Regions from separate parts of the Streptomyces sp. TLI_053 genome, predicted to be linked through region 1. Evidence: riboswitches for the same ligand, from Rfam matches in the RefSeq annotation. Region 1 holds a riboswitch; each other region holds the start of a gene.
What was found. Region 1 has a riboswitch for cyclic di-AMP ahead of BLU95_RS27520 (C40 family peptidase). Riboswitches for the same ligand answer to the same signal wherever they lie in the genome.

Region 1 (10,102 bases):
TCCCGCCGCCGACGCCGGGGCTCCGGGGGGAGCGCCTGAGCCCGTTCCGGGACCACCCGAGAGGACCCCCGATGACCGTCCCCGCTCTGACCGCCGAGACGCGCTGGCGCTGCACGCTCTGCGGAAACCTGACCCGCTTCGACGTGACCCGGACCGCCCGGGTGACCGAGTTCCTGCACTTCGACCTGGCCGGCGAGTCCAAGGTCGAGGAGACCCAGGTGCTCAGCGAGACCGTGGAGTCGGTGCGCTGCCGCTGGTGCAACGCCGTGGACCAGGTCGAGCTGGTGGCCCGTCCCGGCGCGGACGGCGCGGACGGCGCTCCCGGGCAGGGCTGACCGCCCGGTCCGTGCGGTGGGCGGTGAGCGGCGTGGCCGCCCGCCGCACGGGACAATACAGAGAGAACGCGCGGAGTGTGACGGGGGTGGCGGCCTGCGGCCGTACCCCGCTGGACCAGGATCGGAGCCGAGGACGTGGTGGACGCAGCGAAGGAGCCCGCCGGGCCGCAGGGGCGGCAGCCCGCTGTGGACGCGCAGGCGCCGGACGCGGCAGTGGCCGCCCCCTCCGGCGCCGGGGCCCCGGCGGAGGCGCCCGCGGGCGAGGAGTCCGGCGCCGGTGAGGAGCCGGCGGCAGCGGACGGCGGAGCGGGCGGCCCGGACCCGTCGGCGGGACCGGACGGGCCGGAGGTGTCGGGGCCGGTCGCCGAGACGCTGGACCGGCCGCTCCCGGAGGGGGTGCGCCGACGGGTGGTCGGTCTGGCCTCCGACGCGCTCGGCGGTCTGCCGCTCGGCGAACTGCCCCAGTCGCTGCGCCAGTACGCCAAGTTCACCCCCGCCCGCCGGGCCAAGTACGCGGCGACCGCGCTGGCCGCGGCGCTGGAGGCGGAGCCGGCCTTCCGGGTGCGGATAGCGGAGCGGCTGCGGCTGGGTCAGCCGGACCTGGTCCGGGCCCTGGAAGCGGGCACCGTGCCGGGCGCCGCCGACCCGATGGACGTGGCGGCGGCCGCCTATCTGGTGCGCTCCGCCGGGTGGAGCCGGCTGGTCGCGGAGGCCGGCGACGAGGCCGAGCGGGCCGGCACCGAGGGCGCGGTCGCCGAGGCGACCCGGCTGGTCGAGAAGCTGCAGGCGGAGCTGGCCGAGCTGCGGGCCGCGGCGCGGTCCGACCTGGAGCGGCAGCGGGCCGAGTCGGAGGACGTCCGCAAGGAGGCCGAGTCGCTGCGCCGGCGGCTGCGTTCGCTGGAGAGCGACACCCGGCGGGCCCAGGCGGAGACCCGGAAGGTCGCCGCCGAGCTGGAGGCGGTCAGGACGCAGGCGGCGGCCGAGCGCGGCGCGGCGGAGACCGAGGCGCGGCGGCTGCGGCACCGGGTCACGGAGCTGGAGAACTCCGCCGAGCAGGGCCGGCGCTCCGCCCGGGAGGGGCGCGGCGTCGAGGACATGCGGCTGCGGCTGCTGCTGGACACCGTGCTCCAGTCGGCCCAGGGCCTCCAGCGGGAGCTGGCGCTGCCGGTCTCCCAGATCCGCCCGGCGGACCTGGTGGAGGCGGTGGTGCCGGGTTCGGCCTCGCCGCACGACGTGGCGCGGCGCGGGCTGGCCGAGGACGACCCGGCGCTGCTGGACCAGCTGCTGGCGATCCCGCAGGTCCATCTGGTGGTGGACGGCTACAACGTCACCAAGACGGGCTATCCGACGCTGCCGCTGGAGCAGCAGCGGATCCGGCTGCTGGGCGGACTGGCGATGCTGGCGCAGCGCACCCAGGCGGAGGTCACCTGCGTGTTCGACGGCCAGGACCTCGACGTGCCGGTGATCATGGCGCCGCCGCGCGGGGTGCGGGTGCGGTTCAGCCGGACCGGCGAGACGGCGGACGAGCTGATCCGCCGGCTGGTCCGGGCGGAGCCGCAGGGCCGCCCGGTGGTGGTGGTGTCGGCGGACAAGGAGGTCGCGGACGGCGTGCGGAAGGCCGGCGCGCGCCCCGTCGCCTCGGTGCTGCTGCTGAACCGGCTGGCCCGTCCGTAGGTCCCGCGCGGTGCGGGCCGACGGCAATGACGGCTGGTCAGCGCCGGGATTGCGGTCTTGTGCGGGTTTCGTGAAGTCCGGGTGCGGGCGGCAGGTTCACGCAATCGTGGGAGTGGCGCGAAACGTGGATCTTCACTAGGGTCTGGCGTCAAACCTATTTTCCGGATTCTCACCCCAACGGGTGAGGCCATTGGAAGAAGGAGCCGGTCCTCTTGGCCTCCCACCGCCGTCCCAAGCAGCCGAGCCGCGCGCGGGTCTCCGTGCTCACCGCGGCCGCTGCGACCGCGGTCGCTCTCTCCGCCCAGGTCGCCGCCCACGCAGCGCCGAGCCCGTCGCCGAAGAAGGACGACGTCAAGGCGCAGATCGACCAGCTGAACGAGGAGGCCGAGCAGGCCACCGAGCGGTACAACGGCGCCAAGGAGCGGGCCGACCAGCTGCGCAAGCAGGCGGACCAGCTCCAGGACCAGGTCGCGCGCGGCCAGGAGCAGATGACCCAGCTTCAGTCGGGGCTGGCCGCGGTGGCGGGCGAGCAGTACCGCACCGGCGGCATCGACCCGTCCGTCCAGCTGATGCTGTCCTCCGACCCGTCCGGGTACCTGGACAAGGCCTCCAGCGTGCAGCAGGCCAGCTCCAGCCAGGCCGAGGCGCTCAAGGGGCTGCAGGACCAGCAGCGCCGGCTCGACCAGCAGAAGGCCGAGGCCGCCGCCGTGCTGGCCTCGCTGGACAGCACCACCAAGGACCTGAACCAGTCCAAGACCGAGGTCGGCAAGAAGCTCCGCGAGGCGCAGGAGCTGCTGAACTCGCTCAGCGCCGCCGACCGCGCGGCCGTCAAGGCGGCGCAGCAGCAGTCCGACCGCGCCTCGCGCGGCAGCGAGCGCACCGACCCGGCCAGCCTGCCCCAGGCCAGTGGCATGGCGGGGTCGGCCGTCGCCAACGCGATGAGCAAGCAGGGTTCCCCGTACGGCTGGGGCGACGTCGGCCCGAACACCTTCGACTGCTCCGGCCTGATGGTCTGGTCCTACGCCAAGGCCGGCGTCTCGCTGCCGCGCACCTCGCAGGCGCAGGCCAACTACGGCAGCCGGGTGCCGTCCCTCGCCGAGGCGCAGCCGGGCGACCTGATCATCTACCGCGCCGACCGCAGCCACGTCGGTATGTACATCGGCAACGGCATGGTGGTGCACGCGCCGCACACCGGTGACGTGGTGAAGGTGATGAAGGCCGACGCCATGCCGATCAACGCGATCCGCCGGGTCTGACGCTCCGCCACGACACCCCCGGGGGCGGTTTCCGGCCCCTGTGATCAGCGCCACCCCCGACCGGGGGTGGCGTTGGGGTTTGGGTCGGGCATTAGGCCGTCCAGGTGGAAATGATCAGCCTGATGTGGGGATGTGATCACACTCGGTCATATTCACAAAGGAACTTGGGTATTCTTCTGGCTTTTTTCTGACAAGGATTTGAACGGATCACGGATCTGTTACTAGGGTCGTGCTTCGAACCTCGCACAGTCGATCACCCAGCCTGGGTGGCGGTGGGGTTCGCCGCCGAGTTCGCGAAGCAGCCGGGCGGGGCCGCAGGTGCCCGCCCGAACCAGACCCAGCAGTCGGGGGTCCGCTGTGGAGCGGAGCCGGGGAACCACGTTCCTCCGGGGTGAATCGGCGCCAGGTCGGCCGCTCGCGCGGACGGTGAGGCGTCGTAGGGCACGCTTCCGCCCGAACCCGTCAGCTCACCCGGTAGGCGGATGAGGAAGAAGGAGTCCGCCTTCGTGGCGTCCCATCGTCGTCCCAAGCCCGCCGGCCGCACCCGGGTCTCGATCATGACCGGTCTCGCCGCCGCTGCCGTCGCCCTCTCCGCGCAGTCCGGCGCCCACGCCGACCCCGCGCCGACCAAGGACCAGGTCAAGGAGCAGGTCGACCAGCTCAACGAGCAGGCCGAGGTCGCGACCGAGAAGTACAACGGCGCCCAGGCCAAGCAGCAGGAGCTGCAGAAGCAGGTCGCCGAGCTGCAGGACAAGGTGGCCCGCCAGCAGGCCGTGGTGACGGAGGCCCAGGGCGGCCTCTCCGAGATCGCCGGCGAGCAGTACCGCACCGGCGGCATATCGCAGACCGTCCAGCTGATGCTGTCCGCCAGCCCGGACAACTTCCTCAGCCAGGCCGACGCCCTCAACCAGGCCGGCTCCACCCAGTCCGGCGCGCTGAAGGAGCTCCAGGAGCAGCAGCGCAGGCTCGACCAGGACCGCACCGAGACCCAGACCAAGCTCGGTGAGCTGGAGTCCACCACCCAGCAGCTGAAGACCTCCAAGGACGAGGTCCAGGGCAAGCTGGCGAAGGCCCAGCAGCTGCTCAACACGCTCACCGAGCAGGAGCGCCAGGCCCTGCGCGCGGCCGAGGAGAAGGCCGCCGCCGAGGCCAAGGCCAAGGCGGACGCCGCCAAGGCCGAGGCCGCCAAGGTCGCCAAGGCCAAGGCGGACGCCGAGCGCGCCACCCGCGACACCAGCCGCAGCGACCTGAGCTCCCCGGCTCCCGCCGCCTCGGCGCCCGCCAGGCCGGCCGCGCCGGCCGCCAACGGCTCGCGCGCCGCCGCCGCGATCGCCGCCGCCGAGAGCAAGCTCGGCGCCCCGTACGTCTACGGCGCCACCGGCCCGAACTCCTTCGACTGCTCCGGCCTCACCGGCTGGGCGTACGCCCAGGCGGGTGTGTCGCTGCCGCGCACCTCGCAGGAGCAGGCCAACGCCGGGACCCGGATCGGCTCGGACATCTCCCAGGCCCAGCCCGGCGATCTGGTGATCTTCTACGGCGACCGCCACCACGTCGGCATCTACGTCGGCGGTGGCCAGGTCATCCACGCCCCGAAGCCGGGCGCGTCGGTCCGCTACGAGTCGGCGTCCAACATGCCGGTCAACACCATCGTGCGCCTCTGACCCCCGGGTCGGCAGAATCCCGGCAGGCCCGGTCTCCCCGAGGGGAGGCCGGGCCTGCGGCTTTGCCCCCGGTCGTCGCCCGGTCGCCGGAAGGCCCGGCGGGCGAACCGGTCTGATGTCCGATCGGTGACCGAATATTCGGGTTCGGAGGGGTTTGGAAACGGTTGCCCTGACTCGCTAACGTCTGCCACCGGATGCCCGCTTCGACAGCCGACCGGTCCGGTGCGGCGGCGGGTCCGGGCCCAGGATCGGAGCCGACGTCGAATGACCGCGCACCGCCGTTCCCCGCTGTCAGGTGCTCACACGCTCGCCCGGGCGCTGGTGCTCACCGCGGCGGCCACCACCGCGCTGGGCGTGGCGACCGGCGGCACCGCGCAGGCGGCTCCCGGCGCGCCCGACGCCCCGGCGAACCGCAAGGACGTCAAGGCCCAGGTCGAGCAGCTCTACGACGAGGCCGAGCAGGCCTCGGAGCGCTTCAACGCCGCCCAGGAGGCCCAGCAGCGGCTCCAGCACGAGACCGGCACGCTCCAGCAGCAGATCGCCGTCTCCCAGGACGAGCTCAACCAGCTGCGCGGCGACCTCGCCACCGTGGCCGGCGCGGAGTACCGGGGCGGCGGCATGGCGCAGACCGTCCAGCTGATGCTCTCCACCGACCCGGAGGGCTACCTCTCCCGGGCCCGCACCCTCGACCAGGCCGCCGAGCGGCAGAACGAGACCCTGCACGAGGTGCTGGGCCGTCAGCGGGTGCTCGACCAGCGTCGGGCCGAGGCCTCGGCGAAGCTCGCCGAGCTGGAACAGACCCGCAAGGCGCTGGCCGACGGCAAGCAGCAGATCCAGCAGCGGCTCGCCAGGGCGCAGCGGCTGCTCAACAGCCTCGGCGCCACCGAACGCGCCCGGCTCGCCGCCCAGGACGCCCGCGAGGCCGAGCAGCGCGCCACCCGCGGCACCGACCGGCTCGACCTCGGCACCACCCCGCCCGCCTCCGAACGCGGCGGCGCCGCGCTGGCCGCCGCGGTGCGGATGATCGGCTCGCCCTACGTCTACGGATCCACCGGGCCCAAGGCGTTCGACTGCTCCGGTCTGATGTACTACAGCTGGCGGCAGGCGGGAGTGACCCTGCCGCGCACCTCGCAGGCCCAGGCGTACGCCGGCCGGCGGGTCGGCATCTCCGAAGCACGGCCGGGAGACCTGGTGATCTTCTACCGGGACATGCACCACGTCGGGATGTACGCCGGCGGCGGGGTGATCGTACACGCCCCCTACCCGGGTGCCCGGGTGCGCTACGAGAGCGTCAACGCCATGCCGGTCTCGGGGGTGATCCGGCTCTGAGCCGCCCGGACCGTGCCGGCGGCCGAGGCCCGTCCCGGCGCACCGCCCTGCTGCTCGCGGCCGGCGGCCTCGCCCAGCTGTCGCTGCCCGGCGCCGTCCCCGCGCGGCCCGCCTCGGCGGCCTCGGACGAGTACGCCGAGGTCTCGGCGCTGCTCGCCGGGCGGGCCCGGGCGCTGGGCGAGGGGCCGCCCCCGCTGCCGCTGCGCGCCGACTACCGGAACCTGCTGCTCGGCCCGGTGGACCGGGCCGGGCGGTCCACCGCCACCGCCGAACTGACCGTCACGGTGACCGGGTACGACGAGCGGCCGGTGGTGCACCCGCGTCGGCTGACGCTGCTGCGCACCGCCGCCGGCCGGCGGATCGAACGCGAGGAGGCCGCCGGGGGGCCGCCGCCGCTGTGGGACCTCGGCCCGGTCGGGGCCGCCGCCGGGGCGCGCTGCCTGGTGCTCGGGGTGGACGACGTGGACGGCGCGGACGGCGCGGGGCAGGCCGCGCGCGCTGCGGCGGCCGCCGTCGGCGACCGGGCGGTGTCCGCCGTCGAGGCGCTCTGGGGCAGCGCCTGGGCGGGTCGGCTGCTGCTCGAACTGCCCGCCACGGGGGAGCAGTTCGCGCGGCTGCTGGCGGACGACCGGCCCGGCTGGTCGGACCTCGCCGCGGTCACCGTCTCGGCGCCCGGCGCGCCCCTGCACGCCCCGGCCGACCGGGTGCTGGTCAACCCCGGGGTGTTCGCGCGGCTGAGCGACTTCGGCCGGCAGGTGGTGGTGACCCACGAGGCGGTGCACGTGGCGACCCGGGCCGACACCCGGGCCTGGACCCCGCTCTGGCTGTCCGAGGGGGTCGCCGACTGGACCGGCTACCGCGACTCCGGGCGCTCGGCCCGGCAGATCGCGCCGGAGCTGGCCCGGGACGTCACGGCCGGACGGCTGCCCGCCGCGCTGCCCGCGGACGCCGCGCTCACGGCCGGCGGGGAAGGCCTGGCACAGGCCTACGAGCAGTCCTGGCTGGCCTGCGACCTGATCGCCCGCCGGTACGGCCCGCAGCGCCTGGTGGCGCTCTACCGGGCCGTCGGCGCGGCCGCCCCCGGCGCGGACCGGGAGGCGTGGCTGGACGGGCTGTTCCGGGACCGGCTGGGCCTCGGGCTGGACGGGTTCACCCGCCTCTGGCTGGCCGAGGTCCGGGCCCTGGCGGGCTGAGTTCCGGGCCCCGGCGGGACGGGGCGCCCCGGCGGACGCCGGGCCGCGTCCGCCCCTGGCGCGGCGTCGTCCCGGTCAGCGCCGTTCGCCGGGCGCGGCCGGCGCCGCGGGCCGGTCCATGCCGTCCAGCAGGTCCTGCTCGTACGCGATGCCCGGCCGCACCGAGAACGAGACGGCCGGCACCGGCTCGGCGCGGGGCAGCACCACGGTGGCCGGCACCCGGTCGGTGCGCCGGGTCGAGCGCCAGAGCCGGACGCAGGACAGCACGGTCGCGACCAGCAGCAGCACGTTGCGGGCGGTCAGGACGGCGATCGCGCCGGGCCTGCTGGCGACCACGTCGCCGAAGACCAGCGGGAACTCCACCAGCGTCAGCGGGGTCGCGGCCAGGATCAGCAGCGCCACCGGCCGCTGGCTGGTGCCGCGCACGGTCAGGCAGACCGCCGCCGCGCCGACCAGCCAGACCAGGTACTGCGGGCTGATCACCCGGCTGGTCACGGTGAAGATCAGCAGTGCGGCGAGCGCCGCGTCGTACATGGTGGCGGCGTTGCGCCGGCGCGCGGTGAACCGCCAGAGCAGCAGCCAGCCGAAGCCGAGCACGGTACCCGCCAGCATCACCTTGCTGACCAGCGGCACCCACGGCCCGAGCATCTCGACCGAGCCGTAGTTCATCATCACCTTGCCGTCCCAGCTCCCGGCGATCCGGGCGAAGTGGATCGGCAGCGCGCCGACCGACTCCACCTCGATGCCGCGGTCCTTCTGGAACGTCAGGAACTCGAACGCGCCGTTCATCCCCGCCGCCAGCAGGAAGCCGATCGAGGCGGTCGTGGCGGCCGCGGCCGTCCAGGACCGCCGGGTACGGCGGCCGGAGGGGGTGCCGATGAGGCCGAGCAGCGGCCAGATCTTGACGATGCCGCCGAGCCCGAGCAGCAGACCGCCGATCGCCGGCCGGCGGATCAGCGCCAGCAGCCCGGCCACCGCGATCGCGGTCACGATCACGTCGTAGCGGTTGTAGATCATCGGGCCGAGCAGCGGGACGCCGGCCACCCAGACCCAGGCGCCGGTCAGCGCCCGGCCCCTGCGCAGCCCGGTGCGGACCAGCAGGCCCATCGCGAGCGCGTCGGCGATGCCGCAGATCACCCAGAACGACACCAGGTACGACCAGGGCAGCAGGCCGGGCAGCAGGATCACCAGGGCGGCGCCGGGCGGGTACTGCCAGGTCACGTCGTCCAGCGGGAAGGTGCCGGTCTGCAGGACGCCGTACCAGCCGTGGTAGATCAGCCAGACGTCGGCGGTGATGTCCCCGCCGGGCATCCGGAGCACGCCGGTGACCAGGAGCAGCAGCAGCGTCCGGGTGGCCACCCAGCTCGCGCCGAGCGCCAGCAGCGCGCCGGAACGGCCGGAGGGGCGCGTGGTGCGCTGCACGGGCTCGCGGCGCACGGCGAGCGCCGTGCCGGAGCCCTCGGCGCCGCTGGGTGTACCGGACTCGGTGGCCGGGGCCAACTCCACTGCGCTCCCTCGTTCGTCTCGGACGTTCCGTCGGCGGCGCCGCGCGACGGACGCCCGGGCAGTCCGGGCGGGGTCGGGGCCGGCCGCCACCGCGGGGCCGGGCCGGACGCGCCGACCACCCTTGTCCTAGGACAGACCCGGGGAGGGAACGGTTGCCTTGCGTGGATCCGTTCCCGGCGGGTCGTCGTGTTGACCTATCGTACGGATCACCCAGCGGTACACCGAGCACCCCCCGACCGAGCGAGCCGTGGCCTGATGCACAAGACCTTGATCGTCACCAACGACTTCCCGCCGAGGCCCGGCGGCATCCAGGCCTTCGTGCACAACATGGCCGTCCGTCAGCCCGCAGGAAGCATCGTGGTGTACGCCTCCACCTGGCGCGACGGCACCGAGGTCGCGCGCTTCGACGCCGAGCAGCCCTTCCCGGTGGTCCGCGACCGCACGAAGGTGATGGTTCCCACACCCCGGGTCACCCGGCGGGCGGCCGAGATCCTGCGGGCGGAGGGCTGCGACTCGGTCTGGTTCGGCGCCGCCGCGCCGCTCGGGCTGATGGCCCCCGCGCTGCGCCGGGCCGGGGCCGGCCGGCTGCTCGGCATGACCCACGGGCACGAGGCCGCCTGGGCCCAGCTGCCGGTGGCCCGGCAGCTGCTGCGCCGGATCGGCGAGGGCACCGACGTGCTCACCTACCTCGGCGAGTACACCCGCTCCCGGATCGCAGCGGCGGTCGGCCCGGAGCCGGCCGCGCGGATGGCGCAGCTGCCGCCCGGCGTGGACGAGCGGACCTTCCACCCGGACTCCGGCGGTGCCGCGGTGCGCGAGCGGCTCGGGCTGGCGGACCGGCCGGTGGTGGTCTGCGTCTCCCGGCTGGTGCCGCGCAAGGGGCAGGACACCCTGATCGAGGCGATGCCGCAGATCCTCGCCGAGGTGCCGGACGCCGTGCTGCTGATCGTCGGCGGCGGCCCGTACCGGGCGGAGCTGGAGAAGCTGGTGGACGCCCGGGGCGTGCGCTCCGCCGTCCGGTTCACCGGCTCGGTGCCGTGGGAGGAGCTGCCCGCGCACTACGGCGCCGGCGACGTCTTCGCCATGCCGTGCCGCACCCGGCGCGGCGGACTGGACGTCGAGGGGCTCGGCATCGTCTACCTGGAGGC
Region 2 (10,102 bases), 1.4 Mb from region 1:
TGGCGGCCGGACTGCTGCGCCGGGCCGACCTGGTGACCTGGCCCCGGCTGTACACGCTGCTGCTGCGCGCGGCCGGGGTGGACACCGCCGACGGGGAGGCGGTGCGGGCCTGGCTGGAGGGGTTCCGGGAGCTGCCGGAGGAGGAGCGGCTGGCGTCGTTCGCGGCGCTGGAGGCGGACGGCGTGCTGGACCCGGTGGACGACGGGGGCTGGGAGGCCGGCGGCCGGACGCTGGCGGTCGGGATGGCCACGGACGGCGCGCGGCGGCTGCTGGAACAGGGGCTGATGCGGCGCAGCTACCGGAACCTGGCCGAGCTGACGGCCCTGGGCCGGCCGATGCCGGAGGAGCTGGCCGGGGACTTCGGGGCGTTCGAGGAGGCCGCGGCGCTGGCGGCGCTGGAGCTGGCCGGGACCTGGACGGTGCCGGGGCTGCCGGAGCTGCTGGTGGCGGAGTTCCCGGAGCTGGCGCCGGAGCCGGGGCCGGCGGAGATCGACGCCTATCTGGCCGGGCTGGACGCGGCCTGGGCGGAGGAGCGGGCGGACGGCGACGGGTTCACGGAGACGGACGGCGACGAACCGGCGGACGGCTACGCGGACACGGACGGCGACGGGTACGCGGCCCCGGACGCGGACACGGACGGCGACGAGCGGGCGCCGGAGTAGGCGCGGAACACGGCGAGGGGCCCCTGGAGCCGCCGTGCGGCCGGGGCCCCTCGTCGTGCTCGGGGGAGCCGGGTCAGGAAGACGGCGTCAGGGGGTGACGCCGCGCTGCTCGAACCAGGTCTCCGGGTCGACCGGGGCTCCGCCACCGGGGCGGACCTCGACGTGCAGGTGGGCGCCGGTGACGTTGCCGGTGGCGCCGACCTTGCCGATCTGCTGGCCGGGGAGGACCTTGCCGGAGCCCTTGATGATCGAGGAGAGGTGGCAGTACCAGATCTCGGTGCCGTCGGGCAGGGTCTCGACGATCCGGTAGCCGTAGGCGCCGGCCCAGCCGGCCGAGGTGATGGTGCCCTGGCCGACCGCGTAGACGGGTTCGCCCTGGTCGGCGGCGAAGTCGAGGCCGGTGTGCAGGTGCGCCCAGTAGCGCGCGCTCTGGCCGTAGTGGGCGGAGAGCCGGTAGTCGCGGACCGGCAGCTTGATGGCGGCGAGCTTGGCCTTCTCGGCCTCCTCGGCGGTGCGCCGGGCCTGCTCCTGCTGGGCGACCTGGGCGGCGCGCTTGGCCTCGGCCTCCTGGGCGGCCTGGACCCGGGCGGTCTCCTCGGCGGCGGTGCGCTGGCTGTCGGCCTGCTGCTGGATCCGGGCGGCGAGCGCGAGGCCGGGGTCGGCGGACAGCGCGACCGGGGTCTCGTCGGGGGTCTCCACGGCGGGCGCGGCGGCCGGGGTGGCGGAGGCGAAGCCGGTCGCGCCCAGGGTGGCGGCGACGGCGGTGACGCCGAGCAGCGGCGCGGTGCCGCGGGTCTGACGGGGCATCCGGTGCCGGCTGGTGTCGGCGGCCGGCGGGGCGCTCTCGTCGGCGGAGCCGCCGAAGGGACCGTGGCCGGCGAACGGGCCGGGGTGGTCGAGCAGCTGGGTGCCGGTGGAGGACCCGGACGGGTGTGCCTGGGTGTGCGTCGACGCCACGGAGGCGCGCTCCTTTCCTTCCTTCGCGCCTACCGGGTTAGCTGACGGGTTCGGAGCAGGAAGGTCTCCTACGGCTGGGTCCGGGCGATGCCCCGACCCTGCCGATTCACCCCAAGGAACATGGTTCCCCGGCTCCCATGGCCTGCCCGGAGGCCGGCCGGCGGGATTAGGCGACGGCGCACGGTGCCGTCTGGGTACGGCGTTGCGGTCCGCGCTGCGTTATCAAACGTTAATCCGAGAGCCCCCCGATTCCAAGCCATCCGTTGATGACGACCGGACACGGATCGGACGCTGCGCGGTCCGATGGGCGATTTGTGACGTTTGATGACACCTGACACTACCGAACGTGAGAGGACGTCAACGAACGGGCTCCCATCTGAGTACGACTACTCATGTGCGACCGGAGCCGCGCGGCCATTCTGGGCGCCATGAGCGCACCGATGCAGTCACGCACCACGGCCGCCTACTACATCCAGGCCGTCCTGTCCTTCGCCCTCTCCGGCACCGCCCTCGGCGCCGGGATCGCCTACCTGCCGGTCGAGCCGTGGACCAGGGCCTTCCTCGCCGTCGGCCTGCTCTGGACGGTCACCTCGGCGTTCACCCTGGCCAAGGTGGTCCGGGACCGGCAGGAGACCACCGATCTCGTCACCAGGGTCGACCAGGCCCGGCTGGACAAGCTGCTGACCGAGCACGACCCGTTCAAGGTGGAGGGAGTCTGACCGGCCCGGGCGCGGACCGCCGCTCGGGAGGGCTTGACGGCTAAGGCTATTAGCCTTAGCTTTATGGCTATCGGCACTCGCCGACGACCGCCCGAGGAGGCTCCCATGAACGGCACCATCGCCCCCGCCACCCGCTACCTCGACCTCCCCGGTGGCCGGATCGCCTTCGACGACACCGGGCGCGGCGACGGCACCCCCGTCGTCCTGCTCCCGGGGATGCTCGACAGCCGGGCCGCGTACCGGCACCTGCGCCCGCTGCTGACCGCCGCCGGCCGCCGGGTGATCACCATGGACCTGCGCGGCTTCGGCGACTCCTCGATCCACTGGGACGACTACTCCCCCGCCGCGATCGCCGGAGACGTGCTCGCCCTGCTGGACCACCTGGGCATCGACCGGGCCGTCCTGGCGGGCAACTCCTACACCGGCGCCAGCGTGGTCGGAGCCGCCGGGGACGCCCCGGAGCGGGTCGCCGGGATCGTCCTGATCGACGCCTTCGTCGAGAACGTGCCGCCCACCGCCCTGCAGCGGACGGTGGTCCGGGCGATGGGCGCGCTGCTGGTGCGCTCGCCCGCGTTCTGGGGGCTCTACCTGCGCAGGGCCGCCTTCCCCGGCCCCAAGCCCGCCGACCACGAGGAGTACGTGGCCGGGCTGGTCTCCGCGCTGCGCACCCCGGGCCGGCGGGCCGCCACCCGGGGCTATGTGCACGGCGACTCCTCGCCCCTCGGCTGGACCTCGGCCGTGCACTGCCCGGCGCTGGTGGTGATGGGTTCCGAGGACCCCGACTTCGGCGACCCGGAGCTGGTCGCCGACCGGCAGGCCGCCGCGCTCGGGGCACGCAAGGTGATGGTCGAGGGTGCCGGGCACTACCCGATGGCCGACCACCCGGAGGCCACCGCCGACGCCCTGCTGGGCTTCCTCGCCGAGCTCGCCTGACCGCTCGATCACTCGATCGCTCGATCGCCCGATCGCCTGGGACCGCACGCGCCGTCCGCCCGGCCGCCGCCGTCCAGCGCCGCCCCCTCCACCGATCCACCACGCCCACCACGCCCGCCGCGCCCACCAGGAGACCCCCGATGCCCCGAGTCGGACTCACCCCCGAGCAGGTCGTCGACCACGCCCTCGCCCTCATCGACGAGCAGGGTCCCGAGGCCCTCACCCTGGCCGCCGTCGCCGCCCGCGCCAAGGTCGCCACCCCCTCGCTCTACAAGCACGTCAGCGGCGGACTGGCCGAACTGCGCCGACTGGTCGCCGTCCGGGTCACCGAGGAACTGGCCGACCGGCTCGCCGGGGCGGCGCTCGGCCGGAGCGGGGACGAGGCGGTCGCCGCCGTCCTGCGGGCCTACCACGCCTACGCCACCGAGCGCCCGCACCGGTACGCCGCGCTGCCGCAGGCCCCGCGGCCGGACGAGGACCTGTCGAACGCAGCCGCCCGGCTGGTCGGGGTGATCGTCGCGGTGCTCCGCGGGTACGGGCTGGAGGGTTCCGAGGCGATCCACGCGGCGCGCACGTTCCGCTCGCTGGCCCACGGATTCGCGGCGCTGTCGACGGCTGGCGCCTTCCAGCTCGCCGAGGACCTCGGGGAGACCCAGGAGCGGATGATCACCGTACTGACCGCCGGACTGCGCGGCTGGCCCCGCTGAGCCCGGACGGGTCCGGAGCGGGCACGGAGCGACAGGGCGGTGGGGACGGCGAGGCCCCGGGGGGGTGGGGGCCAGGGGCCGTCCGGGCGGGAACGCCGAAGGGCCCGGAGCGCACCGCTCCGGGCCCTTCGGACTGGTGTGGGGCTAACAGGACTTGAACCTGTGGCCTCTTCCTTATCAGGGAAGCGCTCTAACCGTCTGAGCTATAGCCCCGCGCCGTTACGACCCACCGCCCCCAGGGCGGCACGTCGTAGGGAGAAGGGTACCGGACCCGGCGGGGCCCCACGCACACCGGGCGCCCCGGGCTCCCGGGGCACACCGTTCGACTCTCCCCTCACCCGATTAAGAAATAAGGTATTAAGAATTAACTGCCCCATAAGGCACCGGAGAGGCCGGCCATCCCCGTGGACCCGCGCAGCAGCCCCACCGCGCGCAGTGCCATGCGCTGCGTCCGCTTATTGCTGGGCTGCGCGGACGCCGCCGAACTGCTCGGCACCGTGCTCGCCGAGGGCCCGAGCTGGATCACCGGTGAGGGCTCGGCGCTCTACCTGCTGGACTCCACCGGAATGCTCCGGCTCACGGCCTCCCACGGCCTGCCCGACTGGGCCCACGAGCGCTACAGCGTGGTCGACCCGGCCGGGGACCTGCCCGCCGCGATGGCGCTGCGGCTGCGCCGTCCCTATCTGCTGAGCCCCGAACGCACCAGCGCCGACTATCCGAACCGGAACGCCGGGATGGGCACCGGGATGGTCGCCGTCGCCACCCTGCCGATGATCGTCGACGGCCGGCCGCTGGGCGTCCTCGCCCTGGCCCTCGCCCACCGGGGGACGGTCCCCCGGCGCGACCTGGACGTGCTGGAGACCCTCGCGGACGCCTGCGGGCACCGGCTCGGCCACCTGCTGGAGCACGCCAGGGCGGGCACCGGGGCGCTCGGCGGAACGGGCGGGACCGGAGGGCACCCGGGGCACGGCGAGCAGCCGGGACGCGGAGGGCACCCGGGACGCGGAGGGCACCCGGACCGGGGTGCGGCGCACGGGGTGCGCCCCGGCCCGTGCGCAGGCGCCGCCGATCCGGCCGCCGCGACCGCCCACTCGATGCTCTCGCTCGCCGTCCGGGCCTCCGGGCACGGGGCCTTCGAACGGGATCTGGTCACCGGCGAGACCCACTGGGACGCCCAGGCGCTGCGGCTGGTCGGCCGGCCGGCGCCGGAGCGCGGCGGCACCTCCCCCGCCCCCTCCCTGGACCTCGTGGTCCACCCCGAGGACCTCCCGGACGTCCAGGCCGCCATGGCCGAGGCCCTCGCCACCGGCGGCCCGTACCGGATCCGCTACCGGGTGCCGCGCCGGGGCGGCGGGGTGATCCGGATCGAGGAGACCGGCGAGGTGATGCTGGACGTGCACCGCCGCCCGGTGCGGATCGCCGGCCTGATCGCCGATCTCGACCACGGCCGGACCCCCGGCGAACGCCCGCCCGGGGACGGGGCGCCCGGCGGCCGGTCCCCGGCCCCGTCCGGCCCGGGCTCCCCGTCCGGCCCGGGGCAGGAGCCCGCCGGCACCACCGAGGGCACCTCCGCCGCCGGGGCCCGGTCGGCACTGCTGCTGGCTCTCACCCGGGCACTGTCCCGGGCGGTCACCGTCCGGGACGTCACCACGGCCGTCACCGACATCTGCCGGCCCGCCTTCGGGGCGGCCGGCATCGTGCTGGACCTGGTCGACGAGGGGCGGCTGCTGCCCGTCTCGCACACCGTCTACGGGGGCGAGCGGCGTACCGAGCTGACCCGGCTGGCCGACCTGTCGGAGGGCGTGATGCAGCGCGCCCTGGCCCGGTCGGCCCCGCTGTTCAGCGAGCCGGCCCGGCGCGGACGCGGACGCGGGGCCGACCGGACGGCCGGTCCCGCCGGCGGGACCGGCCGCGGCGAGGGCGACGGGACGGGCGGCGGGACCGGCAGCCCGCTCGCCCCGGCCGCGTGGGCGGTGCTGCCGCTGATCGCCTCCGGCCGGCAGGTCGGCTCCTGTCTGATCACCTTCGCCACCGAGCGCGCGTTCGGGCGCGAGGACCGCACCCTCTACTCCTCGTTCGCGGGCATCCTGGCCCAGTCCCTGGAGCGGGCCCGGCTCTACGACACCCACCACCACCGGGCGACCGAACTGCAGCGGGCGATGCTGCCGCGCACCCTGCCCCGGCTGCCCGGGATCGCCAGCGCCGCCCGCTACCTGCCGAGCACCGAGGGCATGCAGATCGGCGGCGACTGGTACGACCTGCTGCGGCTCCCGGACGGCCGGATCGGGCTGGTGATCGGGGACGTCCAGGGGCACAACGCCGAGGCCACGGCGGTGATGGGGCAGTTGCGCAGCGGACTGCGGGCCTACGCGACCGACGGGCACGACCCGGCCGCCACGCTCGCCCGGACCAGCCGGCTGCTGACCGAGCTGGACACCGAGCTGTTCGCCACCTGCCTGTACCTGACCCTCGACCCGGCCGACGGCACCGTGCGGGCGGCCCGCGCCGGACACCCGGCGCCGGTCCGGGTCACCGCGGACGCCAGGGCGGTGGAGCTGAACCTCCCCGGCGGACCTCCGCTGGGCGTGGCTCCCGAGCGGCCGTACCCGCTGGCGGTCGAGTACCTGCCGCCCGGCGAGACGCTGCTCGCCTACACCGACGGCCTGGTGGAGGACCGCGAGGAGGACTACGACGAGTCCGTGCACCGGATGCTCGGCGGGCTGGAGCTGTGGGCGCGCAACACCGGGCCGGTCCGGGTCGAACCGGGGCCGGACCTGGAAAAGCTGGCCGATCTGCTCACCCTGAACGTGACCGAGCGGCGTTCGCGTCCGGACGACGTCGCGTTGCTGCTGTTGCACCGTTTGTCGGCCGTGCACCAGCGGGGCTGACGGGACACCGGTCGACTGCCCACGGACAGACCGATCGCGTTCGAACCAGTGCGAACCGGCGTGGTATTGACGGGATATCGATGAGATCCGGTCACCTGGCGAGATCCGGTCGCACCTTCATAGGATGATCGCCCTAGAATTCGCCGCGTGACGATGACTCAGTGGTGCGCAACGGCAACAGGCGTGCTCGCCGCTCTCGCCCTGGTGGCCGCCGCCCGCTACCGCGCGGTCTCCGCCACCCAGCGGCGTCGGGTCACCCAGCAGCAGCACGAGATCACCCGCCTCCGGGAACAGCTCGCGGCCGAACTCTCCCGCCGCGGAACCGAACTGGCAGCCGCCCAGCAGGACCAGGAACTCAACGCCTCCACCCAGCGGGCCTTCCTCAGCGTCGCCCGCCGGATCCTCGTCATGGCGCACGACCAGCAGGCCCTGCTGGACGAGATGGAGCGCACCCACGACGACCCGACCCTGCTGGAGGGCCTGCTCAAGGCCGACCACGCGGCCGCCCAACAGGCCCGCCTCGCCCAGACCCTGGCCGTGCTCTGCGGCGCCAGGGCCGGCCGCCACTGGCCCGAGCCGGTCTCGCTGGAGGACGTCGTGCGCGGCGCCCAGTCGCGCATCCTGCCGTTCCAGCGGGTGATGATCCGCAGCCGGATCGAGACCGCCGTGGTCGGCGCGGCCGCCGAGGCGCTGATCCACGCCGTCGCCGAACTGCTGGACAACGCCACCCGCTACTCCCCGCCCAGCACCCAGGTGTACGTCACCCTGATGCCGGTCCACAACGGGGCCGTGATCGAGATCGACGACGGCGGCGTCGGGATGCCCGAACCCGCCGTCGAGAAGGCCGCCGACGCCCTCGCCGGCGGATCCACGCTGGAGGTCTCCCGCCTCGGCGAGGTGCCCCAGCTCGGCCTGGCGGCGGTCGGCCGGCTCGCCGAGCAGTACGGCTTCCGGGTCACGATCGGCTCCGCGCCCTCGCCGTACGGCGGTGTGCGGGTCGTGGTGCTGCTGCCGAACGCGCTGCTCACCGAACCGCTGCCGCCGACCGTGCCGGGCCTGGGCCGGGGCGACGCGGTGTTCGGCGGACCGGCGGCGCCCGCGCGGTCCGCGCCCCGCGGTCGGGCCGTCCCCCGGCCCGGCCCGACCTGCCCGGGCCGGCGGCCCACCCGGACGCCCACCCGGACGCCGCGACGGCGTACCCGGACGTCCCGGCCGACCACCCGCACCCGCCCCACGAGCCGCATGCGCCGCACGTGCCGCATGCACCGCACGTGCCGCACGACCCGTACCAGCCCTACCAGCCGTACACGCCGCACTCGTCGTACCCGTCGCACCCGCCCCAGGGCGTCCCGTACGACCTGGACGACCCCGCCCCGTACGACCCCGCGACGGCCACCGGCTACCCGCCCGTGTACCCCCCCGTCACCGGCTACCCGACCGCCGACGCCGCACCGGACACCGCACCGCCGCCGCTGCCCCGCCGGAGCCACCGCCGCGGCCGCGCCGCCACCCGGCACGCCGCCAATGCCGCCCCCACTCCGCCGCCGGCCCCGCCGTACCGCTCGGCGCAGCAGGCCCAGGCGTTCATGTCGATGTTCCAGGCCGGCACCGCCGGCGGCCGCTCGGCCGCCCGGTCCGGCTCCCAGGACCCGCACGAGCCTTCCCTTCCCCCTTCCCCCCAGCTTCCCCAGCGCCCCGGAGAGTTCCATGACCACCACCCCTGACCTCGGCTGGCTGCTCGCCGACATCGTCAACGTCCCGCAGGTCCAGCACGCCGTCGTGGTGTCCAACGACGGCCTGGAGATCGGACGCAGCGAGGGCATCGTGCGCGAGGACGCGGAGCGGCTCGCGGCGGCCTGCTCCGGCCTCCAGTCGCTGGCCCGCGGCGTCGCCCAGGGCTTCGGCGGCCGCGGCAGCGCGACCCGGCAGATCGTCATCGAGTACGGCGGCGGCTACCTCTTCATCGTCGCCGCCGGGGCCGGGGCGCACCTGGCGGTGGTGACCGGCGACGACGTCGACGCCGGCCTGGTGGCCTACCAGATGCAGGTCCTGGTCGAGCGGATCGGCACCCACCTCACGAGCCCGCCGCGCGCCGATCTCGCGGCGGGGGGCCAGCGGTGAGCGGCGGTCCGGTCCGCCCCTACGTCATCACCGGCGGCCGCAGCCGGCCCACCCGCACCGAGCTGGCCTTCGAGAGCCTGGTCGTCGCGTTACCCGACCGGCCCGAACTCCCCGAGCACGCCCTGCTCAACCGCGAGCACCGGCGGACCCTGGACCTCTGCCACAGCCTGCTGTCGATCGCCGAGGTGGCGGCCCACCTGGGGCTGCCGCTCGGAGTCGTCAAGGTCCTGGTCGGCGACCTCTGGGACCTCGGCGCCGTCCAGGTACTCCCGCCCGTTCCGCAGGCCGAACGCCTGCCCACCACTCTTCTGGAAGAGGTACTCGTTGGCCTCCGCCAACTCCGCTGACCCGGTCGCCGGCCCTCCCGCCGCACCGCAGTACCTGCCACCGTCCGTCCAGGGCGCGGTGAAGATCCTCGTCACCGGCCCGTTCGGCGTCGGCAAGACCACCCTGGTCGGCTCGCTGAGCGAGATCTCCCCGCTGCGCACCGAGGAGACCATGACGGCCGCCAGCAGCGGCGTGGACGACCTCACCGGGCGCGGCGGCAAGACCACCACCACGGTGGCGCTGGACTTCGGCCGGATCACCCTCAACCCCCGGCTCGCGCTGTACCTGTTCGGCACACCCGGACAGCAGCGGTTCTGGCCGCTCTGGGACGACCTGTCGCGCGGCGCGCTCGGCGCGATCGCGATGGTCGACCTGCGGCGTCCGGACGAGAGCTTCGACGTGCTCGGGCGGCTGGAGGAGCAGCAGATACCGTTCGCGGTCGCCGTCAACACCTTCCCGGACACGCCCAGTTACCCCGAGGAGGAACTGCGGTCGGCACTGGACCTGCTGCCCGGGGCGCCGATCCTGTACTGCGACGCCCGGGACCGGCGGGCCTCCTACGACCTGCTGATCGACTTCGTCGACCACCTGTACCGCACCGCCGTCCTGGAGCCGCAGCGATGACCGTTCCCGAGCCCGGCACGACGGCCGTCCCGCCGCCCGGGTGCCCCGCGCACGCGACGGGCGGCGGCCTCCCCCCGGCCGCGGCCCACGACGGCGGCCCTCCCGCCGCGGCCACCCACGGCGGCACCCTGCCCGGCGGACTGCCGGTCGGGGTGCCGCTCACC
Region 3 (10,102 bases), 4.7 Mb from region 1:
CGCGGTGGGCCGGTCCGGCGCGGGTCCGGCTGACCTCGGCTGTTAGGCTTGCGAAGCGTGAGCGCGAAGCCCCAGATCCCCAATGTCCTGGCCTCCCGGTACGCCTCGGCGACCCTGGCCCAGCTGTGGTCCCCCGAGCACAAGGTGGTCCTCGAGCGCCACCTGTGGCTCGCCGTCCTGAAGGCCCAGCAGGACCTCGGCGTCGAGGTGCCCGCCACCGCCGTCGCCGACTACGAGCGGGTGATCGACCAGGTCGACCTCGCGTCCATCGCCGCCCGTGAGCGGGTCACCCGGCACGATGTGAAGGCCCGGATCGAGGAGTTCAGCGACCTCGCCGGCCACGAGCAGATCCACAAGGGCATGACCTCCCGGGACCTGACCGAGAACGTCGAGCAGCTGCAGATCCGGCAGTCCCTCGAGCACGTGCGCGACCGCACGGTCGCCGTGCTGGTCCGCCTGGGCCGGCTCTCCGCCGAGCACGCCGAGCTGGTCATGGCGGGCCGCTCGCACAACGTGGCCGCGCAGGCCACCACCCTCGGCAAGCGCTTCGCGTCGATCGCGGACGAGCTGCTGGTCGCCTTCCGCCGGCTGGAGGAGCTGATCGCCCGCTACCCGCTGCGCGGGATCAAGGGCCCGGTCGGCACCGCCCAGGACATGCTGGACCTGCTCGGCGGCGACACCGAGAAGCTCGCCGAGCTGGAGCGCCGGGTCGCCGGCCACCTGGGCTTCGACAACGTGCTGATCAGTGTCGGCCAGGTCTACCCGCGCTCGCTGGACTTCGAGGTGCTGACCGCCCTCGTCCAGCTGGCCGCCGCGCCGTCCAGCCTGGCCAAGACCATCCGTCTGATGGCCGGTCACGAGCTCGTGACCGAGGGCTTCAAGGAGGGCCAGGTCGGCTCCTCCGCGATGCCGCACAAGATGAACACCCGCTCCTGCGAGCGCGTCAACGGCCTCGCCGTGATCCTGCGCGGCTACGCGTCGATGACCGGCGAGCTGGCCGGCGACCAGTGGAACGAGGGTGACGTCTCCTGCTCGGTGGTCCGCCGGGTCGCGCTGCCGGACGCCTTCTTCGCGTTCGACGGCCTGCTGGAGACCTTCCTGACCGTCCTCGACGAGTTCGGCGCCTTCCCCGCCGTCGTCGAGGCCGAGCTGGACCGCTACCTGCCGTTCCTGGCCACCACCAAGGTGCTGATGGGCGCGGTGCGCGCGGGCGTCGGCCGGGAGACCGGGCACGAGGTGATCAAGGAGCACGCCGTCGCCTCCGCGCTCGCGATGCGCGCCGGCGCCCGGGAGAACGAGCTGCTGGACCGGCTGGCGAACGACGACCGGATCCCGCTGGACCGGGCCGGGCTGGACGCGCTGCTCGCCGACCGGCTGTCCTTCACCGGTGCGGCCGGTGCCCAGGTCGCCGAGGTCGTCCGCCAGGTCGAGGCCGTCGCGGCCGCGTACCCGGAGGCCGCCAAGTACGCGCCGGGCGACATCCTCTGACGGTTGTCCACCCCGGTCACCGGGCCCCGTCGCCGTTCGGGCGGCGGGGCCCTCGGCGTGTTCGGGGGTCCGGGCTTCCGCCGACGGGGTTCGGCCCTGTTCGGGGGTCCGCCGGCGGGGTCCAGCCCTGTTCGGGGGTCCGGGCTTCCGCCGACGGGGCTCAGCCCTGTTCCGGGGCCGAGTGGCCGGGGTCGAGCGGCGGGGCGTTGGTGCCGCAGGCGTAGCGGCAGTCCGGTTCGGCCACCGGGTGGTGGTCCTCCGGGGCCAGGACGTTGCCGTGGACGGTGGCCAGAGCCGTGAGCCCGCCCGCCACGAGCAGCCCGGCGCAGATCAGCATCGCGGTGCGGAAGGCGGAGTCGACCGCCGAGGGCACCTGGTAGGCGTCGCCGCTCAGACCCGCGAGCGAGGGCAGCGCGGCGACCGCCAGCAGACCGGCCGCCCGGGCCGCGGCGTTGTTGACCCCGCTCGCGATGCCCGCGTGCCGCACCTCGACCGCCGCCAGCACGGTCGCGGTCAGCGGTGCCACCAGCAGCACCATCCCGCTCCCCATCACCGCGACGGCGGGCAGTACGTCCGTCCAGTAGGAGGCGTCGGGCCCGATCCGCAGCATCAGCAGCACGCCCGCCGCGCACAGCAGCGGGCCGACGGTGAGCGGCAGCCGCGGGCCGATCCGCTTGCCCAGCCGCCCCGCCCGGGCGGAGAGCGCCAGCATGATCACGGTGATCGGCACCAGGGCGAGTCCGGAGACCAGCGGGGAGAAGCCGGAGACGATCTGCAGCTGCACGACCAGCAGGAAGAAGACCCCGCTGAACGCCGCGTACACGGCGAGGGTGACCAGGTTGACGGCGGTGAACAGCCGTGAGGAGAACAGTCCCAGCGGCAGCATCGGCTCCGGGGTGCGGCGCTCGACCAGGACGAAGGCGGCGCCGAGCAGGAGCCCGGCCGTGCCGGTGACCCAGACGGTGGCGGAGAGACCGCTCCCGGCGGCGGTCAGCGCATAGGTGATCGAGCCGAGCGCGAGGGCGGCCAGGACCGCGCCGAGCACGTCGAAGCGCCCGGTCGAGCTCTCGTCCCGGCTCTCCGGGACGTGCCGGGCCGCGACCGCGATCACCGTCGCGGCCAGCGGCAGGTTCAGCAGGAAGATCCAGCGCCAGCCCGGGCCGTCCACCAGCCAGCCGCCGAGGAACGGGCCCACCGCCGCCGACACCCCGCCGAGGCCGGACCAGAGGCCGACCGCCGCCGAGCGGTCGTCCGGACGGAACACCGCCTGGAGCATCGCCAGCGAGCCGGGGGTGAGCAGCGCCCCGCCGATGCCCTGCACGGCACGGGCCGCGATCAGCACCTCGATGGTCGGCGCGGCGGCGCAGGCGGCCGAGGCGACGGCGAACCAGACGACGCCCAGCAGGAAGATCCGGCGCCGCCCGTACCGGTCGCCGAGCGCGCCACCGAGCAGGATCAGGCCCGCCAGGGTGAGCAGATAGGCGTTCAGCGTCCATTGCAGGGCGTCGAGCCGGGCGTCGAGATCGGTGCCGATCCGGGGCAGTGCGACGTTCACGACGGTTCCGTCGAGCATCGCCATGCTGGAGCCGAGCACGGTCGCCAGAAGTACCCAGCGTCCCTGTGCGGTGCCCAACCGCAGGGTGCCGGCATCGGTGGTGGTCACGGCCCATGGTGGGGCTCGTGGGGCCGACGTGACAAGGGTCACCGGGGGTGTGTCGGAGATGTCCGTTCCGTGAGTGATCGTGTGCGCACTGATGACGACATCGGCGCAGGGTGGTGGATCACGTGCACTCGGTGAATGGATTGTGTGCTTACTGTGCATGCCTTTCATGCGGAGCGTCACGGTGTTCCGGACTTTGGTCCCGGGTTCCGGAGATCGACATTGCTTCACCCGAACGGATGGGTTTTAGTTCAGCGACCGCCCGGCGTCAGCCCGGGTGGCCACCGGGTGGAACGCCTAGTCCTGCCGCTGCCCGGTGGTTCGCAACGAACTCTGTACGGCAGGAGCGGGGGACCCACAGGTAAGTCGCCGGACCCGAATTGACGGTCCGGCTTGGGGTGAAGCCGCATTTCTCTGCGGCCGGGCAACTCCAGCCCGAACCCGACAGCTCACCTCGCAGGCGTCGGAGAGGACAGCTTCCATGCCCGCACAGGCTCGTCGTATCGCCATGCCCCGCGCCGTCCGCATCGGCATCGCCACCGCCGTCACCGGCGCCGCGTTCGCCCTCCCGCTGGTGACCACCGTCACCGCCCAGGCCCACGAGGCCCCGGCCGCCGGGCACACGCACCAGAGCAGCACCTGGACCGGCGCCGCCAGCGTCGACGCCGCCCCGGCCGCTGCCGAGAACGCCCCGGCCGCCCCGGCCGCTCCCGCCGCCGAGGCCGCTCCGGCCGACTACAAGGTCGTCGGTGGGGACACCCTGTCGAAGATCGCCGACGCGAAGAACGTCGAGGGTGGCTGGAAGGCGCTGTTCGAGCACAACCGCTCGGTCATCGGTGCCAACCCGAACCTCATCTTCCCGGGTCAGCAGCTCGCGCTCGGCACCAAGGCCGCCGAGGGCGCCAAGCCGGCCGCTCCGGCCGAGGCCGCCAAGCCGGCCGCCCCCGCCGCCAAGGCGCAGACCTCGCAGGACTCCGTGAAGCCGGCCAAGCCGACCGCTCCGGCCGAGAAGCCGGCCGCTCCGGCCGCCAAGCCCGCCGCCAAGCCGGCCGTTCAGGCCGTCGTCGCCCCGGTCGCGAAGCCGGCCGCTCCGGCCCCGGCCGCCGCCACCTCCGGCTTCTTCGCCCCGCTGGCCAACCCGAAGCTCGGCACCGCCTACGGTGTGGCCGGCTCGATGTGGGCCTCCGGCCACCACACCGGCGCCGACTTCGTCGCTGCCACCGGCACCCCGCTGCGCGCCGTCGCGGCCGGCACCGTGGTGAAGGCCGGCAACGGCGGCGCCTACGGCAACGAGGTCGAGATCAAGCTCGCCGACGGCAAGTACGCCGAGTACGCGCACCTGTCCTCGATCGGCGTCTCCATCGGTCAGACCGTCACCGCCGGCCAGCAGATCGGCCTCTCCGGTGCGACCGGCAACGTGACCGGCCCGCACCTGCACTTCGAGATCCGCACCGGTTCGGAGTACGGCTCGGACATCGACCCGATCGCCTACCTGCGGGCGCACGGCGTCGCGATCTGACCTTCGGTCGGATCATCTGCCACCGCCGGGTGCGGGGCGAAACGACCTCCCGGAATGGTCATGTCGGGTGACCGCTGGACCGGGTGGACGCCGCACCCGAGTGGATTGACGGGCGCGGGACACGCCCGTCCTGCCGGCCGGCCCGGCTCACGAGAACTCTCTCGTGGGCCGGGCCGGCCGTCGTTGTGGCGGGGCTCGAGGGTGGGGAGGAGCGGGGCGGGGCGAACCGATATCGGGTCAGTTCCGCTGTCGGGCGGGCTGGTTCGCGCTTCCGTTGGGTTCAGGACCGGTGGGTGGCCGGCTCCTGCTCGGCGGCGGACAGCAGTTGGTGCACCCGGTGGCCGAACTCGTCCGCGTCGCGGGCCGGTTCGATGAAGACCAGGCGGACGTCGCGGTGGCCGTGCGGGTGGTCCAGGCGGAGCACCAGGCCGTACCGGTCGAGCGCGAGCGGGCGGACCTCGGGGCGGTCGGCGAGCAGCGCCGGGTCGAGCAGCCGAGTGAGCACGGCGAGCGCGTCGGGGTGGTCGTCGGCCAGATGGGTGAGCAGTCCGGCTTCGTAGCGGGCCAGCGGGTCGGGGGCGGCCGCCGCGAGGTCGGCGCCGGTGATCGCGGTGGTGCCGTACGGGGTCGAGAGCACGGCGTGCGCGACGTCCAGGCGCAGGTGCACGCTGAGGCCGTCGTCGGCGAGGTGGGCGAGGTGGAGCCGGCCGGCCAGGGTGAGCCGCCCGCGCACCCGGTCGCGCACGGCCACCGGGGCGATGTCGGTGAGGTCGAGCACGACGGCGAGGCCGTCCTGCTCGCGGGCGGCGGCGGAGGTCACCGGGGAGTCGAGCGGCGCGCGCAGCCGGAGCCGGGAGCCGTGCACCGAGACGGGGGTGGAGAGTTCGTGCTGCTCGCCGCCGGCGCGGAGGACCACCGAGGAGGTGGCGGTCAGCAGGCTGCCGATGCGCTCGGCGGCGGTGGGCTCGGGAATCTCGGCATCGTGCTGCGGGTGCGGACTCATGGGATCGGGACCTCCGGCGGACGAGCTGACCTTGTAGTTAGGTGAGCCTAACCTAATCATTGGAGGGGGAGAGGGCAAGGTGTCGTCGGGGTGGGGCGGAACCGGCCATGCGCGAAGGGCCCCGACCCGGCTTGTGTGCCGGGATCGGGGCCCTTGCGGTGCGGGTGGTGCGCGCGGGTCAGGCGACGACCGCCTGGGCGTCGATCTCGACCAGCATCGGCTCCTGCGGGAGCTCGCAGAAGATCGTGGTCCGGCAGGGCTTCACGCCGCCCGGCGGGATGTTCTCCTCGATGAACTCGGCGTAGACCTCGTTCATCAGCGGGAAGTCGGCGCGCTTGGTGAGGTACACGCGGAACATCACCACGTCCTCGACGGTCGCGCCGCCCGCCTCGACGATCGCCTTGACGTTCTCCAGGGTGCGGCGGGTCTGTGCCTTCACGTCGCTGTGGTGGAGGTACTCGCCGGTGGCGGGGTCCTGCGGGCCCTGGCCGGACACCTGGAGGATCGGGCCCTTGCGGACGCCCTGGGAGAACATCCAGGCCGGGGCGGGGGCGCCGTCGGTACGGATCTCGGTCTTGTCGTTCTGGACGCTCATGCGTGCTCGCTTCCTCGGTGGGGTGGGTGGTGCTGTGGTGCTGTGGTGCGTGCTTCGGGGCTTTCGGGCCTTCGGGCCTTCGGGCTTGGTGCGTGGCGTGGCGTGGGGTGGTCGGGGATGCGGGGTGCGGGGTGCGGAGTGGTCAGTGGCGCGGGGGCTGGCCGCAGTCGGCGGAGATCGCCCGTGCGGTGGCGAGCAGTTGGGGCAGCAGCTCCAGCACCTGCTCGTAGGGGAGCACGACGTCCGGGACGGAGATCGAGGCGGCGGCGACCACTCGGCCGCTGGCGTCGCGGATCGGCGCGGCCACGCAGTTGATGAACGACTCGTGCTCGGCGTGGTCCTGCGCCCAGCCCTGGGCGGCGACCTTCTCCAGCTCGGCCAGCAGCGCCTCGGGTGTGGTGAGGGTGCGCGCGGTGTGCGGGGTGAAGTCGATGCCGGCCACCACCCGCCGCCGTTCGGGCGCGGGCAGGTCGGCGAGCAGCACCTTGGACACCGCGGCGCTGTGCAGCGCGGCCCGGAGGCCGATCCGCGAGTACATCCGCACCGGGTGCCGGGAGTCGTACTTGTCGATGTAGACCACCTCGCCACCCTCGTACGCGGCCAGGTGCACGGTCTGGCCGGTGCCGGCGTTGAGTTCGGCGAGGTACGGTGCGGCGATCCGGCGGACCCCGCGCTGTTCCAGAGCGAGCCCCGAGAGCGCGAACAGGCCGGCGCCCAGGTGGTAGCGGTATCCGGCGTCGCGGTAGACGAACCGTTCCTCCTCGAGGCTCTGCAGCAGTCGGAGCACGGTCGTCTTGTGCACACCGAGCACCTCGGCCAACTGGTCGAGGGAGCGCTCGCCCTCGCCGAGTTCGGCGAGGATGCGCAGGGCGCGGGTGACGGTCTGGCTCATGGCGCTCCAAGGGCCGGGGTGGCGGCCGGTCGAGGGTCGGGGGCACCGCCCCCCGGTACGACGGGCGCGGAGCGGTCGGTGGGGGAGGCGGACGCGGTGGTGCGGGAAGCGGTGGTGCGGGAGGCGGTCGGCGGGAGGGGCGGCGGGTCGTCGGGGGCGGCGTACGTGCTGGTGAGCGCTCCGGGGAGCACAGGGGACACGATGCCATCCGCCGACACCCGGGTGGCCGCCCAGGCCTCGGGTGAGGCGTCGAGCAGGGCGCCGACCACCGGGGCGGGCGGCAGTTCGGCCTGGTCCCCGTGGGTCGTCAGCGCGCAGGCGGCGCTCAGATGGCCCAGCCGCAGGCGGCGCCGCTGGTCGAGTCCACGAACGGTGCCGGCCAGGTAGCCGGCCGCGAAGGCGTCGCCCGCTCCGGTCGCCTCGACCACCTCGACCGTCAGGGCCGGTTCGGCGACGGTGGTGCCGTCGCGCCCGATCGCGGTGACCAGCCGGGCCTCGTCCTTGACCACGACGGTGGCCGGCGACGGGAAGAGGCGGCGCAGCGCGTGCGGGTCCCCGGTGCCGAAGGCGGCCTCGGCCTCGTCCGCGCCGAGCAGGAGCAGGTCGGCCGCGTCCAGCAGGGGCGGCAGCACCGAGAGGTCGCGGTCGCGCCAGAGCGCCGGACGCCAGTTGAGGTCGAAGCTGACCAGTCGGTCGGAGCGGCGCTCCGCCAGCAGCGTGCGGAGCAGCGCGAGGCAGTCGTCGGAGAGCGCGGCGGTGATGCCGGACAGGTGGAGCAGCCGGGCCCCGGCCAGCAGGCGGGCGGCGGCCGGGTCGTCCAGCAGTGCGGGGGAGAGGGCGGCCGCCGCCGAGCCGCGCCGGTGGTAGTGCAACCGGCTCCGCCCCGGGCCCAGGTCGTGGCGGTCGCCGGTGGTTCCGCCGACCTCCTTGAGGTAGACGCCGGTCGGGCGGTGCGGGTCGAGGGCGACGGCGGAGACGTCCACCCCGCGGGCGGTCAGTTCGCCGAGGAGGCGGCGGCCGAAGCCGTCGTTGCCGACCCGGCTGATCCAGGCGCTCGGCACGCCCAGGGCGGCCAGGGCACCGGCGACGTTGGACTCGGCGCCGCCGACGGCGAGCCGGAAGTTCTCCACGGACTCCAGCGGGCCCGCGCGGTCGGGGAGGAGCACGGCCATCGATTCGCCCACGCAGACGGCCAGGGGGGTGGGGGGCACGGGGGGCGGCGGGGGTGTCGGGGGTGTCGGGGAAGTGGTGGGCGCCGGGGGTGCGGTGGGTGCCGGTGCCCGGGGCGGTGCCGGCTCCGGCTCCGGCGCCGGGGCGGCCGGTGTGCGGGGCGGTTCGGCCGTCGGATCGCCGGGCGACGGGGTGGCCTCGCTCGCGGCGGCGTCCTGGCGTGGCATCTGCTGGGCTCCTCGGAGTACTGCGGCCTGCCGGGGTGGGGGTGCTGCGGCGAGCCTGGCTGACCCGCGTGCGGCGGGCGGCTGTCGTTGACCTTCGTCCGGCGCCGATGCTAGAACCGTGCTGCCAGCATGTGCAACCCTCATTGCGCATGTTGCAACATGGCAGATGGAGGAAGACGGTGTACCAGACCTTCGCGAGCAGTGGCGGCGACGGCAGCGGTAGCGGGAACGGCGGTAGCGGTGGTGACCGTCCCGGTGGTGGCGGTCTCGGCGTCGGCGGGCCCGGTGGCGGCGGTGGTGGTGGCGGTATCGATGCCGCTGCGGTGGCCGCGCTCGCCGAGGAGGCGCTCGACTGGCGGTTCAAGGCGCTGCCGCCGGCCGCCGACGGTCTGACCGTCCGCCAGTACCTGGCCACCGGACCCACCCTGGCGGACCTCGGCACCCCGCTGCTCACGCTCGACGGGCGCGCGCTCGACCACAACCTGCGCACCATGGCCCGCTGGTGCGCGGACGCCGGCGTGGCGCTCGCCCCGCACGGCAAGACCACCATGGCCCCCGCGCTCTGGCAGGCGCAGTTGGACGCGGGCAGCCACGGCATCACCCTCGCCAACCTGCCGCAGCTCCGGGTCGCCCGTGCCTTCGGTGTGCGGCGGCTGCTGCTCGCCAACTCCCTGCTCGACCCGGCGGGCCTGCGCTGGCTGGCGGGAGAGCTCGCCGCCGACGCCGACTTCGCCTTCGCCTGCTGGGTCGACTCGGTGCAGAGCGTCCGGCTGATGGACGAGGCACTGCGCGCGGCCGGTGCCGAGCGCGCCGTCGAGGTGCTGGTCGAGCTCGGTGGCCCCGGCGGGCGTACCGGCGCGCGCACCGTCGACGGGGCGGTGGAGATCGCGGATGCCGTCCGCCGTGCGCCGACCCTCCGGCTGGCCGGCATCGGCGGGTACGAGGGGGCACTGGCGCACGACGCGAGCGAGGGCGGGCTCGGCACGGTGCGCGGGTACCTTCGGTCGCTGGCCGAGCTGCACGGGCGGCTGGCCGGGCGGTACGCCGAGGGGTCCGCGCCGGTGGTCACCGCCGGCGGCAGCGCCTACTTCGACCTGGTGGCCGAGGAGTTGGGAGCGCTTCCGGAGGCCTTCGTGGTGCTGCGGTCGGGTGCGTACCTGGCGCACGACGACGGCTTCTACCGGGGGATCTCGCCGCTCGCCCGGGGAGCGGGGGATCCGGCCGCCGGTCGTGGCGGGGCGCTGCGCGGCGCACTGCACGGGTGGGCTCGAGTGGTGTCCCGGCCGGAGAAGCAGTTGGCGCTGCTGGACGCAGGCAAGCGCGACCTGCCGTTCGACGAGGGCCTGCCGGAACCGCATCTGGTCAGGGGCGGGGCGGAGTTGACGGGCACGGCCGCGCGGATCACCGCGCTCAACGACCAGCACGCGTTCCTCCGGGACGCGGGCGACCTCGCACCGGTCGGTGCCGTGCTGCGGCTCGGTATCTCGCACCCGTGCACCGCCTTCGACAAGTGGACGCTGATCCCGGTGCTGGACGACGCCTCGGCGG

Region 2: another riboswitch for cyclic di-AMP. It lies ahead of BLU95_RS21240 (M23 family metallopeptidase); the one in region 1 lies ahead of BLU95_RS27520 (C40 family peptidase).
Region 3: another riboswitch for cyclic di-AMP. It lies ahead of BLU95_RS07625 (M23 family metallopeptidase); the one in region 1 lies ahead of BLU95_RS27520 (C40 family peptidase).

The regions. Positions count from the first base shown of each region.
Region 1 is NZ_LT629775.1:6,628,110-6,638,211, forward strand. It holds gene BLU95_RS27505 (hypothetical protein) at 72-335, shown strand; gene BLU95_RS27510 (NYN domain-containing protein) at 471-2,009, shown strand; gene BLU95_RS27515 (C40 family peptidase) at 2,222-3,265, shown strand; cyclic di-AMP (ydaO/yuaA leader) riboswitch at 3,609-3,761, shown strand; gene BLU95_RS27520 (C40 family peptidase) at 3,772-4,926, shown strand; gene BLU95_RS27525 (C40 family peptidase) at 5,191-6,255, shown strand; gene BLU95_RS27530 (hypothetical protein) at 6,492-7,448, shown strand; gene BLU95_RS27535 (glycosyltransferase 87 family protein) at 7,524-8,954, opposite strand; gene BLU95_RS27540 (glycosyltransferase family 4 protein) at 9,210-10,102, shown strand, end outside.
Region 2 is NZ_LT629775.1:5,225,955-5,236,056, reverse strand. It holds gene BLU95_RS21245 (hypothetical protein) at 1-662, shown strand, start outside; gene BLU95_RS21240 (M23 family metallopeptidase) at 750-1,619, opposite strand; cyclic di-AMP (ydaO/yuaA leader) riboswitch at 1,632-1,802, opposite strand; gene BLU95_RS21235 (YiaA/YiaB family inner membrane protein) at 2,048-2,338, shown strand; gene BLU95_RS21230 (alpha/beta fold hydrolase) at 2,444-3,271, shown strand; gene BLU95_RS21225 (TetR/AcrR family transcriptional regulator) at 3,412-3,978, shown strand; tRNA gene BLU95_RS21220 (tRNA-Ile) at 4,118-4,191, opposite strand; gene BLU95_RS21215 (SpoIIE family protein phosphatase) at 4,383-6,866, shown strand; gene BLU95_RS21210 (roadblock/LC7 domain-containing protein) at 7,020-8,987, shown strand; gene BLU95_RS21205 (DUF742 domain-containing protein) at 8,984-9,334, shown strand; gene BLU95_RS21200 (GTP-binding protein) at 9,312-9,938, shown strand; gene BLU95_RS21195 (cytochrome P450 family protein) at 9,935-10,102, shown strand, end outside.
Region 3 is NZ_LT629775.1:1,951,074-1,961,175, reverse strand. It holds gene purB (adenylosuccinate lyase) at 49-1,488, shown strand; gene BLU95_RS07630 (MFS transporter) at 1,649-3,151, opposite strand; cyclic di-AMP (ydaO/yuaA leader) riboswitch at 3,461-3,626, shown strand; gene BLU95_RS07625 (M23 family metallopeptidase) at 3,630-4,667, shown strand; gene BLU95_RS07620 (DUF2470 domain-containing protein) at 4,948-5,670, opposite strand; gene BLU95_RS07615 (RidA family protein) at 5,849-6,265, opposite strand; gene BLU95_RS07610 (IclR family transcriptional regulator) at 6,408-7,157, opposite strand; gene BLU95_RS07605 (sugar kinase) at 7,154-8,368, opposite strand; gene BLU95_RS07600 (type III PLP-dependent enzyme domain-containing protein) at 8,734-10,102, shown strand, end outside.